One region of the Mesobacillus jeotgali genome, then DNA from elsewhere that is predicted to be linked to it. Evidence: a T-box and tRNA genes for the amino acid it is inferred to sense, from the RefSeq annotation. Region 1 holds a T-box; the other regions hold tRNA genes.
The links. A T-box is a leader RNA that pairs with one kind of tRNA and senses whether it is charged. The one in region 1 lies ahead of serS (serine--tRNA ligase), so its partner is inferred to be a tRNA-Ser.
Positions count from the first base shown of each region.

Region 2: it encodes a tRNA-Ser, which carries the amino acid that the T-box ahead of serS (serine--tRNA ligase) is inferred to sense. The anticodon was not compared.
Region 3: it encodes a tRNA-Ser, which carries the amino acid that the T-box ahead of serS (serine--tRNA ligase) is inferred to sense. The anticodon was not compared.

Region 1 covers NZ_CP109811.1:21,819-25,064, forward strand. Annotated here, with positions in the region: gene pdxS (pyridoxal 5'-phosphate synthase lyase subunit PdxS) at 1-369, shown strand, start outside; gene pdxT (pyridoxal 5'-phosphate synthase glutaminase subunit PdxT) at 380-970, shown strand; T-box leader at 1,025-1,244, shown strand; gene serS (serine--tRNA ligase) at 1,310-2,590, shown strand; tRNA gene FOF60_RS00105 (tRNA-Ser) at 2,717-2,809, shown strand; gene FOF60_RS00110 (deoxynucleoside kinase) at 3,231-3,246, opposite strand, start outside.
Region 2 covers NZ_CP109811.1:1,061,242-1,064,487, forward strand. Annotated here, with positions in the region: rRNA gene FOF60_RS05240 (23S ribosomal RNA) at 1-1,509, shown strand, start outside; rRNA gene rrf (5S ribosomal RNA) at 1,657-1,772, shown strand; tRNA gene FOF60_RS05250 (tRNA-Asn) at 1,840-1,914, shown strand; tRNA gene FOF60_RS05255 (tRNA-Ser) at 1,919-2,010, shown strand; tRNA gene FOF60_RS05260 (tRNA-Glu) at 2,026-2,100, shown strand; tRNA gene FOF60_RS05265 (tRNA-Val) at 2,104-2,179, shown strand; tRNA gene FOF60_RS05270 (tRNA-Met) at 2,362-2,435, shown strand; tRNA gene FOF60_RS05275 (tRNA-Asp) at 2,476-2,551, shown strand; tRNA gene FOF60_RS05280 (tRNA-Phe) at 2,556-2,631, shown strand; tRNA gene FOF60_RS05285 (tRNA-Tyr) at 2,703-2,787, shown strand; tRNA gene FOF60_RS05290 (tRNA-Trp) at 2,796-2,869, shown strand; tRNA gene FOF60_RS05295 (tRNA-His) at 2,881-2,956, shown strand; tRNA gene FOF60_RS05300 (tRNA-Gln) at 2,996-3,070, shown strand; tRNA gene FOF60_RS05305 (tRNA-Gly) at 3,075-3,149, shown strand; tRNA gene FOF60_RS05310 (tRNA-Cys) at 3,159-3,233, shown strand.
Region 3 covers NZ_CP109811.1:3,805,287-3,808,532, forward strand. Annotated here, with positions in the region: tRNA gene FOF60_RS19445 (tRNA-Glu) at 41-112, opposite strand; tRNA gene FOF60_RS19450 (tRNA-Ser) at 116-206, opposite strand; tRNA gene FOF60_RS19455 (tRNA-Asn) at 214-288, opposite strand; tRNA gene FOF60_RS19460 (tRNA-Ile) at 302-375, opposite strand; tRNA gene FOF60_RS19465 (tRNA-Gly) at 379-452, opposite strand; tRNA gene FOF60_RS19470 (tRNA-His) at 465-537, opposite strand; tRNA gene FOF60_RS19475 (tRNA-Phe) at 575-647, opposite strand; tRNA gene FOF60_RS19480 (tRNA-Asp) at 786-861, opposite strand; tRNA gene FOF60_RS19485 (tRNA-Met) at 903-976, opposite strand; tRNA gene FOF60_RS19490 (tRNA-Ser) at 1,139-1,231, opposite strand; tRNA gene FOF60_RS19495 (tRNA-Ile) at 1,251-1,327, opposite strand; tRNA gene FOF60_RS19500 (tRNA-Met) at 1,367-1,443, opposite strand; tRNA gene FOF60_RS19505 (tRNA-Ala) at 1,467-1,542, opposite strand; tRNA gene FOF60_RS19510 (tRNA-Pro) at 1,558-1,634, opposite strand; tRNA gene FOF60_RS19515 (tRNA-Arg) at 1,652-1,728, opposite strand; tRNA gene FOF60_RS19520 (tRNA-Leu) at 1,754-1,842, opposite strand; tRNA gene FOF60_RS19525 (tRNA-Gly) at 1,853-1,927, opposite strand; tRNA gene FOF60_RS19530 (tRNA-Leu) at 1,950-2,034, opposite strand; tRNA gene FOF60_RS19535 (tRNA-Lys) at 2,052-2,127, opposite strand; tRNA gene FOF60_RS19540 (tRNA-Thr) at 2,138-2,210, opposite strand; tRNA gene FOF60_RS19545 (tRNA-Val) at 2,226-2,301, opposite strand; rRNA gene rrf (5S ribosomal RNA) at 2,312-2,427, opposite strand; rRNA gene FOF60_RS19555 (23S ribosomal RNA) at 2,697-3,246, opposite strand, start outside.

The DNA.
Region 1 (3,246 bases):
AAAGTAGTGGCAATGGATATGGATGAACTAATGACTGAAGCCAAGCTTCTGGGAGCCCCATATGAGCTTCTGCTGGAAATCAAGCAGCTCGGACGCCTTCCGGTTGTCAACTTTGCTGCAGGCGGTGTTGCTACTCCGGCAGACGCAGCATTAATGATGCAGCTGGGTGCTGACGGTGTGTTTGTAGGGTCTGGTATCTTCAAATCTGATAATCCTGCTAAGTTTGCAAAGGCAATTGTCGAAGCAACTACTCATTATCAGGATTATGAACTGATTGCGAGCATTTCGAAAGGCCTTGGCATCCCGATGAAGGGCATGGATATTTCATCATTGGCACCAGAAGCCCGTATGCAGGACCGCGGCTGGTAAGGGGATGCCTATGATAAAGATTGGAGTACTTGGCCTTCAAGGGGCTGTACGAGAGCATATATGGGCAATTGAGGCATCTGGAGCTGAAGGGGTTGTCATTAAGCGTCCCGATCAGCTGGCAGAAGTCGATGGCCTGATCATTCCTGGGGGAGAAAGCACCACGATCCGCCGTCTGATCGATCAATATGTCTTTATGGAAGAGTTAAAGAAATTCGCAGCCGATGGCAAACCAATGTTCGGAACATGTGCTGGCTTGATTTTATTAGCGAATGATCTGGTTGGGTACGATGCACCACATCTCGGTGTCATGGATGTAAAAGTAGAACGCAACTCATTCGGCCGCCAGCGAGAAAGCTTTGAAGCTGACATCAATATTGCTGGAGTGGCGGATAATTTCTCAGCAGTATTCATCCGGGCACCTCATATTGTGGAAGCTGGAGAAAATGTAGAGGTGCTGGCGAAGCATAATGGCAGAATTGTTGCTGCTCGTGATGGACAGTTCCTTGGCTGTTCTTTTCATCCGGAGTTAACGGATGATTATCGACTCATGAGCTACTTTGTGAAAATGGTCGAAGAGACAAAGAGTAAAAATTTTGCATAAACAGCTTGCATGGAGAACATAATTGTAGTAAATTATGAATTAAAATTCGATAGTAAAAAAGCGATGAGAGGGAATAGTAGCTTGTGTCCATTCCAAAGAGAGCCGGTGGTTGGTGAGAACCGGTGTCTGGAGCAAAGGAATCCGCCCTCGAGCAGAGTATGGAACGCCATTAATGGCCAGTAAATACTTTCGGTAAAAACCGTTATTTTATGAGTGGAAAGCATTTAATTGCTTTCAACTAGGGTGGCAACGCGGGTTAACTCTCGTCCCTTTTTGGGGACGGGAGTTTTTTATTTTATCAAAGGCTTTTTTACTTCAGGTAAAAGGGAGGAAATCGCAGTGTTAGACGTAAAATATTTAAGAGCAAATTTTGAAGAAGTTAAACAAAAACTGCAGCACCGTGGCGAAGACATGACCGACTTCGGCAAGTTTGAGGACCTGGATGTGAGACGCAGGGAGTTGATACTGGACGCTGAACAGCTGAAGAGCAGAAGGAATGAAGTATCCCAGCAGGTTGCGCAGTTGAAGCGTGAAAAGCAGGACGCTGACCACCTGATCGCTGAGATGCGTGAGGTAGGAGACAAAATCAAGGTTCTGGATGACCAGCTTCGTGAGGTAGAAGAAGAGCTAGAAAACCTGATGCTCAGCATTCCGAATATCCCTCATGAAAGTGTTCCAATCGGAGAAACAGAAGATGACAATGTAGAAGTTCGCAAATGGGGAGAAATCCGTGATTTTGAATTCGAAGCAAAGCCGCACTGGGATGTTGCAGACCACTTGAAAATTCTTGATTTTGAACGCGCTGGAAAAGTAACTGGCAGCCGTTTTGTCTTTTACAAGGGATTGGGAGCACGCCTTGAGCGAGCGTTGATTAGTTTCATGCTTGACCTTCATGTTGACGAGCATGGCTACAAAGAAGTTCTGCCTCCTTATATGGTCAATCGTGCCAGCATGACAGGGACAGGACAACTTCCTAAGTTTGAAGAGGATGCATTCCGAATCGAGAGCGAAGATTACTTCCTGATTCCGACTGCAGAGGTACCTGTTACGAATATGCACCGTGATGAGATCCTGACTGCAGATGAGCTTCCGGTCAATTATGCAGCATACAGCGCATGTTTCCGTTCTGAGGCAGGTTCTGCGGGACGCGATACGCGCGGTTTGATCCGTCAGCACCAGTTTAACAAGGTTGAATTAGTTAAGTTTGTTAAGCCTGAAGATTCTTATGAGGAACTTGAAAAGCTGACTGGACATGCTGAGAAAGTGCTTCAATTGCTTGGACTTCCTTACCGCGTGTTAAGCATGTGCTCTGCAGACCTCGGCTTCACAGCTGCTAAGAAATATGATATTGAAGTCTGGATCCCAAGCTACGGCATCTACAGGGAAATTTCTTCTTGCAGTAACTTTGAAGGATTCCAGGCAAGACGTGCGAATATCCGTTTCCGCCGCGAAGCAAAGGCGAAGCCAGAGCATGTGCATACACTGAATGGATCAGGCCTTGCGATCGGCCGCACAGTTGCCGCCATCCTCGAGAACTACCAGCAGGCTGACGGCAGTGTCATCATTCCTGAAGTATTGCGTCCATACATGGGCAACAGGGAAGTTATTGCTCCAGAATAATGGTCCTTTATAGGGGAATTTGAACTATCAGAACTTCTTTTTCGGACAGGATGTACTCCTGTCCGAAAAAACTTTTAAAGAAGTGTTGACTCGTTTTTAAATACATGATATTATATTTCTTGTCTCGGAGGTATACCCAAGTCTGGCTGAAGGGATCGGTCTTGAAAACCGACAGGCGGGTAACACCGCGCGGGGGTTCGAATCCCTCTACCTCCTCCATAAATTTTAATATTAAAGCATTAACGCATAAAAACAATTTGGAGATTGTGTAGAAAAACCCGTTACTATGTAGCGGGTTTTTTTATATGTATATTAATTTCTCTTGAATCAGTCGAGCCACGGCTTGTGGAATGATGTTACAAATGGTAACTAATAAGCAACATTTAAAATTTAGAAACGCTGTTGATTGGAGTGGAAGGCGTGTAGACTCCTCCGAAAATGCTAACGCATTTCCATCGTGCGTGGGCAGGTTCCAGGAAGCTTAATCAATGTCCTGCGGGATCAGCTGGACAGGTGAGACCCCGCAGACGCCAACGGCGACGAGGAGGCTCACCGCCAGCCCCGTGGAAAGCGAAGCGCCTGGAACGGAAATCAACAGCCCTGTTCACCCTCCAATCAAAAAAACCGCCAATCGGCGGTTTTATTTTTTCAATAAT
Region 2 (3,246 bases), 1.0 Mb from region 1:
ACAACAGGTTGATATTCCTGTACCACCTCTTTATCGTTTGAGCAATGGGGGGACGCAGGAGGATAGGGTAAGCGCGCTGTTGGATATGCGCGTCTAAGCAGTTAGGCTGCAAGTGAGGCAAATCCCGCTTGCGTGAAGGCTGAGCTGTGACAGCGAGGGAAATATAGTACCGAAGTTCCTGATTCCACACTGCCAAGAAAAGCCTCTAGCGAGATAAAAGGTGCCCGTACCGCAAACCGACACAGGTAGGCGAGGAGAGAATCCTAAGGTGAGCGAGAGAACTCTCGTTAAGGAACTCGGCAAAATGACCCCGTAACTTCGGGAGAAGGGGTGCTCATTTGGGTGAATAGCCCGGATGAGCCGCAGTGAATAGGCCCAGGCGACTGTTTAGCAAAAACACAGGTCTCTGCGAAGCCGCAAGGCGAAGTATAGGGGCTGACGCCTGCCCGGTGCTGGAAGGTTAAGAGGAGGGGTTAGCTCACGCGAAGCTCTGAATCGAAGCCCCAGTAAACGGCGGCCGTAACTATAACGGTCCTAAGGTAGCGAAATTCCTTGTCGGGTAAGTTCCGACCCGCACGAAAGGCGTAACGATCTGGGCACTGTCTCAACGAGAGACTCGGTGAAATTATAGTACCTGTGAAGATGCAGGTTACCCGCGACAGGACGGAAAGACCCCGTGGAGCTTTACTGTAGCCTGATATTGAATTTTGGTACAGCTTGTACAGGATAGGTAGGAGCCTGAGAAACCGGAGCGCCAGCTTCGGTGGAGGCGTCGGTGGGATACTACCCTGGCTGTATTGAAATTCTAACCCACGCCCCTGATCGGGGCGGGAGACAGTGTCAGGTGGGCAGTTTGACTGGGGCGGTCGCCTCCTAAAGAGTAACGGAGGCGCCCAAAGGTTCCCTCAGAATGGTTGGAAATCATTCGCAGAGTGTAAAGGCACAAGGGAGCTTGACTGCGAGACCTACAAGTCGAGCAGGGACGAAAGTCGGGCTTAGTGATCCGGTGGTTCCGCATGGAAGGGCCATCGCTCAACGGATAAAAGCTACCCCGGGGATAACAGGCTTATCTCCCCCAAGAGTCCACATCGACGGGGAGGTTTGGCACCTCGATGTCGGCTCATCGCATCCTGGGGCTGTAGTCGGTCCCAAGGGTTGGGCTGTTCGCCCATTAAAGCGGTACGCGAGCTGGGTTCAGAACGTCGTGAGACAGTTCGGTCCCTATCCGTCGTGGGCGCAGGAAATTTGAGAGGAGCTGTCCTTAGTACGAGAGGACCGGGATGGACGCACCGCTGGTGTACCAGTTGTCTTGCCAAAGGCATCGCTGGGTAGCTATGTGCGGACGGGATAAGTGCTGAAAGCATCTAAGCATGAAGCCCCCCTCAAGATGAGATTTCCCATAGCGCAAGCTAGTAAGAACCCTGAAAGATGATCAGGTTGATAGGTCAGAGGTGGAAGCGCGGTGACGTGTGGAGCTGACTGATACTAATCGTTCGAGGACTTAACCAAAATGATTACTCGTTCTTCTTGTTTTCTTCTTACAACATTATCTAGTTTTGAGGGAATAAAAGCTTTTCATTAAGTGAAAAACTTTCTTAATTTTTCTCTTGCAAAATGCATAAAAGACAGTATAATAGATATTGTCTTTAAAAAATGTCTGGTGGCGATGGCGAGAAGGTCACACCCGTTCCCATACCGAACACGGAAGTTAAGCTTCTCAGCGCCGATGGTAGTTGGGGGTTTCCCCCTGTGAGAGTAGGACGCCGCCGGGCAGGATGCATTTTCATCCAATCTTCAAAGATATGGATCGCGTATCCAAGTCGGAGAAATAATCATTATTCCGCAGTAGCTCAGTGGTAGAGCACTCGGCTGTTAACCGAGCGGTCGTAGGTTCGAATCCTACCTGCGGAGCCAATTTGGAGAGCTGTCCGAGAGGTCGAAGGAGCACGATTGGAAATCGTGTAGACGGTCAACGCTGTCTCAAGGGTTCGAATCCCTTGCTCTCCGCCATAGAAACTTATATCTGGCCCCTTGGTCAAGCGGTTAAGACACCGCCCTTTCACGGCGGTAACACGGGTTCGAATCCCGTAGGGGTCACCAAACGGAGGATTAGCTCAGCTGGGAGAGCATCTGCCTTACAAGCAGAGGGTCGGCGGTTCGATCCCGTCATCCTCCACCATGATTTTTCACGAAGTGAAAATAATCTTCAATTAATATCGTCGCGGGGTGGAGCAACGAGCGTTACTTCACTGTATGAACTGCGAGTTGTACCGATTGAGCAGCAGCTTGAATAAACTTCCTGAGATCGGGACAGTCATTGCTCTTAAGGTGCATGCACAAATCGATATTCTTTATTACCGTCGCGGGGTGGAGCAGTCCGGTAGCTCGTCGGGCTCATAACCCGAAGGTCGCAGGTTCAAATCCTGCCCCCGCAATCATAAAGTTATTTTCAAGTTAATCACTTGAAAAGACTTTGGTCCCGTGGTGTAGCGGTTAACATGCCTGCCTGTCACGCAGGAGATCGCCGGTTCGATCCCGGTCGGGACCGCCATTGTGGCTCAGTAGCTCAGTCGGTAGAGCAAAGGACTGAAAATCCTTGTGTCGGCGGTTCGATTCCGTCCTGAGCCACCATTTATGTAATACCTTGTTATTTAGGTAATTTAATAAAATGGCTTTTTTAACATCAGAAAAAATGTTATAGTGGAGGGGTAGCGAAGTGGCTAAACGCGGCGGACTGTAAATCCGCTCCCTCAGGGTTCGGCGGTTCGAATCCGTCCCCCTCCACCACTTAATATAGGGGTATAGTTTAAAGGTAGAACGAAGGTCTCCAAAACCTTTGGTGTGGGTTCGATTCCTACTACCCCTGCCAATTTTATTATGGCGATTGTGGCGAAGTGGTTAACGCATCGGATTGTGGTTCCGACATTCGTGGGTTCGATTCCCATCAGTCGCCCCATTTTAATCACAAATTCATCAGTAGATGAATAGTATATTTTGGGCTATAGCCAAGCGGTAAGGCAACGGACTTTGACTCCGTCATGCGTTGGTTCGAATCCAGCTAGCCCAGCCATTTTGCGGAAGTAGTTCAGTGGTAGAATACAACCTTGCCAAGGTTGGGGTCGCGGGTTCGAATCCCGTCTTCCGCTCCAAAAATATATGGCGGCATAGCCAAGTGGTAAGGCAAAGGTCTGCAAAACCTTTATTCACCGGTTCAAATCCGGTTGCCGCCTCCACTAGATTATAGTG
Region 3 (3,246 bases), 1.1 Mb from region 1:
GAAAAAAAGCCGTTAGCATAATTGCTAACAGCTTTTCTTATGACCCCTACGGGATTCGAACCCGTGTTACCGCCGTGAAAGGGCGGTGTCTTAACCGCTTGACCAAGGGGCCTTATGGCGGAGAAGGAGGGATTTGAACCCTCGCGCCGGTTACCCGACCTACACCCTTAGCAGGGGCGCCTCTTCAGCCTCTTGAGTACTTCCCCAGAAATATGGCTCCGCAGGTAGGATTCGAACCTACGACCGCTCGGTTAACAGCCGAGTGCTCTACCACTGAGCTACTGCGGAATAATATAAAAAATGGGCCTAAGTGGACTCGAACCACCGACCTCACGCTTATCAGGCGTGCGCTCTAACCAGCTGAGCTATAGGCCCTCATGGAGCGGGTGATGGGAATCGAACCCACTACATCAGCTTGGAAGGCTGAGGTTTTACCAGTAAACTACACCCGCATATAAAAAAGGGGCGACTGATGGGAATCGAACCCACGAATGTCGGAACCACAATCCGATGCGTTAACCACTTCGCCACAATCGCCATATCTATAATTGCATTTCATTTAAATTAAATAAGGTGGCTCAGGACGGAATCGAACCGCCGACACAAGGATTTTCAGTCCTTTGCTCTACCGACTGAGCTACTGAGCCACTATAATATTGTTGCCTAAACTTTGACTTATTTAAGTCCTTTGCTCGAATGACTTTCGGTCTTTCTCGCAGATTGCCGCAGAAGCTTATTCAGGAAGTGAGCAATCTGCTCTACCGACTGAGCTACTGAAATAAAAATGGCGGTCCCGACCGGGATCGAACCGGCGATCTCCTGCGTGACAGGCAGGCATGTTAACCGCTACACCACGGGACCAGGATCTTTTCAAGTGCAGTACTTGAAAAGAACTTAATTGATTGCGGGGGCAGGATTTGAACCTGCGACCTTCGGGTTATGAGCCCGACGAGCTACCGGACTGCTCCACCCCGCGACGATATTAATTACATAATTTTGTTGATGCTCTAAGTGAGCATGGACTGTCCCGATCTCAGGAAGCTTACTCAAGTAGCAGCTCGATCGGTACAACTCGCAGCATATTCAGTGAAGTAACGCTCGTTGCTCCACCCCGCGACGATACTATTTAATAAAATTATGGAGGAGGTAGAGGGATTCGAACCCCCGCGCGGTGTTACCCGCCTGTCGGTTTTCAAGACCGATCCCTTCAGCCAGACTTGGGTATACCTCCGTATGAAAATCAAGTAAAATGGTGGACCTTGTAGGACTCGAACCTACGACCGGACGGTTATGAGCCGTCTGCTCTAACCAGCTGAGCTAAAGGTCCAGGATATCCTAGATTGAATAGGTTCAACCAGATTAAAATTGGTAGCGGCGGAGGGGATCGAACCCCCGACCTTACGGGTATGAACCGTACGCTCTAGCCAGCTGAGCTACACCGCCAAATTATTATTTTTTAAAACTTATGGTGGAGCCTAGCGGGATCGAACCGCTGACCTCCTGCGTGCAAGGCAGGCGCTCTCCCAGCTGAGCTAAGGCCCCAAATTATAAAAAGGATGGTCGGGAAGACAGGATTCGAACCTGCGACCCCTTGGTCCCAAACCAAGTGCTCTACCAAGCTGAGCTACTCCCCGATAAAGAGAAAATATAATGGCACGCCCGAAAGGAGTCGAACCCATAACCTTCTGATCCGTAGTCAGACGCTCTATCCAATTGAGCTACGGGCGCATATTTAGTACATTAGCTAACTTGGTGGTGCCGAGGACCGGAATCGAACCGGTACGGTAGTCACCTACCGCAGGATTTTAAGTCCTGTGCGTCTGCCAGTTCCGCCACCCCGGCTTAGGAACTATGGAGCGGAAGACGGGATTCGAACCCGCGACCCCAACCTTGGCAAGGTTGTATTCTACCACTGAACTACTTCCGCATTATATTGCTTTTTGAAGAAATGGTGCGGGTGAAGGGAGTCGAACCCCCACGCCTTGCGGCGCCAGATCCTAAGTCTGGTGCGTCTGCCAATTCCGCCACACCCGCATATTATTTCAAAAAAGTGGTGAGCCATGAAGGACTCGAACCTTCGACCCTCTGATTAAAAGTCAGATGCTCTACCGACTGAGCTAATGGCTCGTACAAAAGGTGCCGGCAAGAGGACTTGAACCCCCAACCTACTGATTACAAGTCAGTTGCTCTACCAATTGAGCTACACCGGCATGGTGAGTAAATAATGGTGGAGGATGACGGGATCGAACCGCCGACCCTCTGCTTGTAAGGCAGATGCTCTCCCAGCTGAGCTAATCCTCCATTTGAAACTGCCCGGCGACGTCCTACTCTCACAGGGGGAAACCCCCAACTACCATCGGCGCTGAGAAGCTTAACTTCCGTGTTCGGTATGGGAACGGGTGTGACCTTCTCGCCATCGTCACCAGACATTTTTTAAAGACAATATCTATTATACTGTCTTTTATGCATTTTGCAAGAGAAAAATTAAGTAAGTTTTTCACTTAATGAAAAGCTTTTATTCCCTCAAAACTAGATAATGTGTAAGAAGAATTCAAGAAAAACGAGTAATCAATGTCCAGTTTCGGCTCCTAGCCTCTCGAGATTGCTTCGGTCCATCCGCTGAAGTCAAAGAACGACTTCAACTGCTGGCCCTCCAGCACTTGTCGAGGCTGAACAGTCGCCTACACTTTTCGTTTTTGGTTAAGTCCTCGAACGATTAGTATCAGTCAGCTCCACACGTCACCGCGCTTCCACCTCTGACCTATCAACCTGATCATCTTTCAGGGTTCTTACTAGCTTGCGCTATGGGAAATCTCATCTTGAGGGGGGCTTCATGCTTAGATGCTTTCAGCACTTATCCCGTCCGCACATAGCTACCCAGCGATGCCTTTGGCAAGACAACTGGTACACCAGCGGTGCGTCCATCCCGGTCCTCTCGTACTAAGGACAGCTCCTCTCAAATTTCCTGCGCCCACGACGGATAGGGACCGAACTGTCTCACGACGTTCTGAACCCAGCTCGCGTACCGCTTTAATGGGCGAACAGCCCAACCCTTGGGACCGACTACAGCCCCAGGATGCGATGAGCCGACATCGAGGTGCCAAACCTCCCCGTCGATGTGGACTCTTGGGGGAGATAAGCCTGTTATCCCCGGGGTAGCTTTTATCCGTTGAGCGATGGCCCTTCCATGCGGAACCACCGGATCACTAAGCCCGACTTTCGTCCCTGCTCGACTTGTAGGTCTCG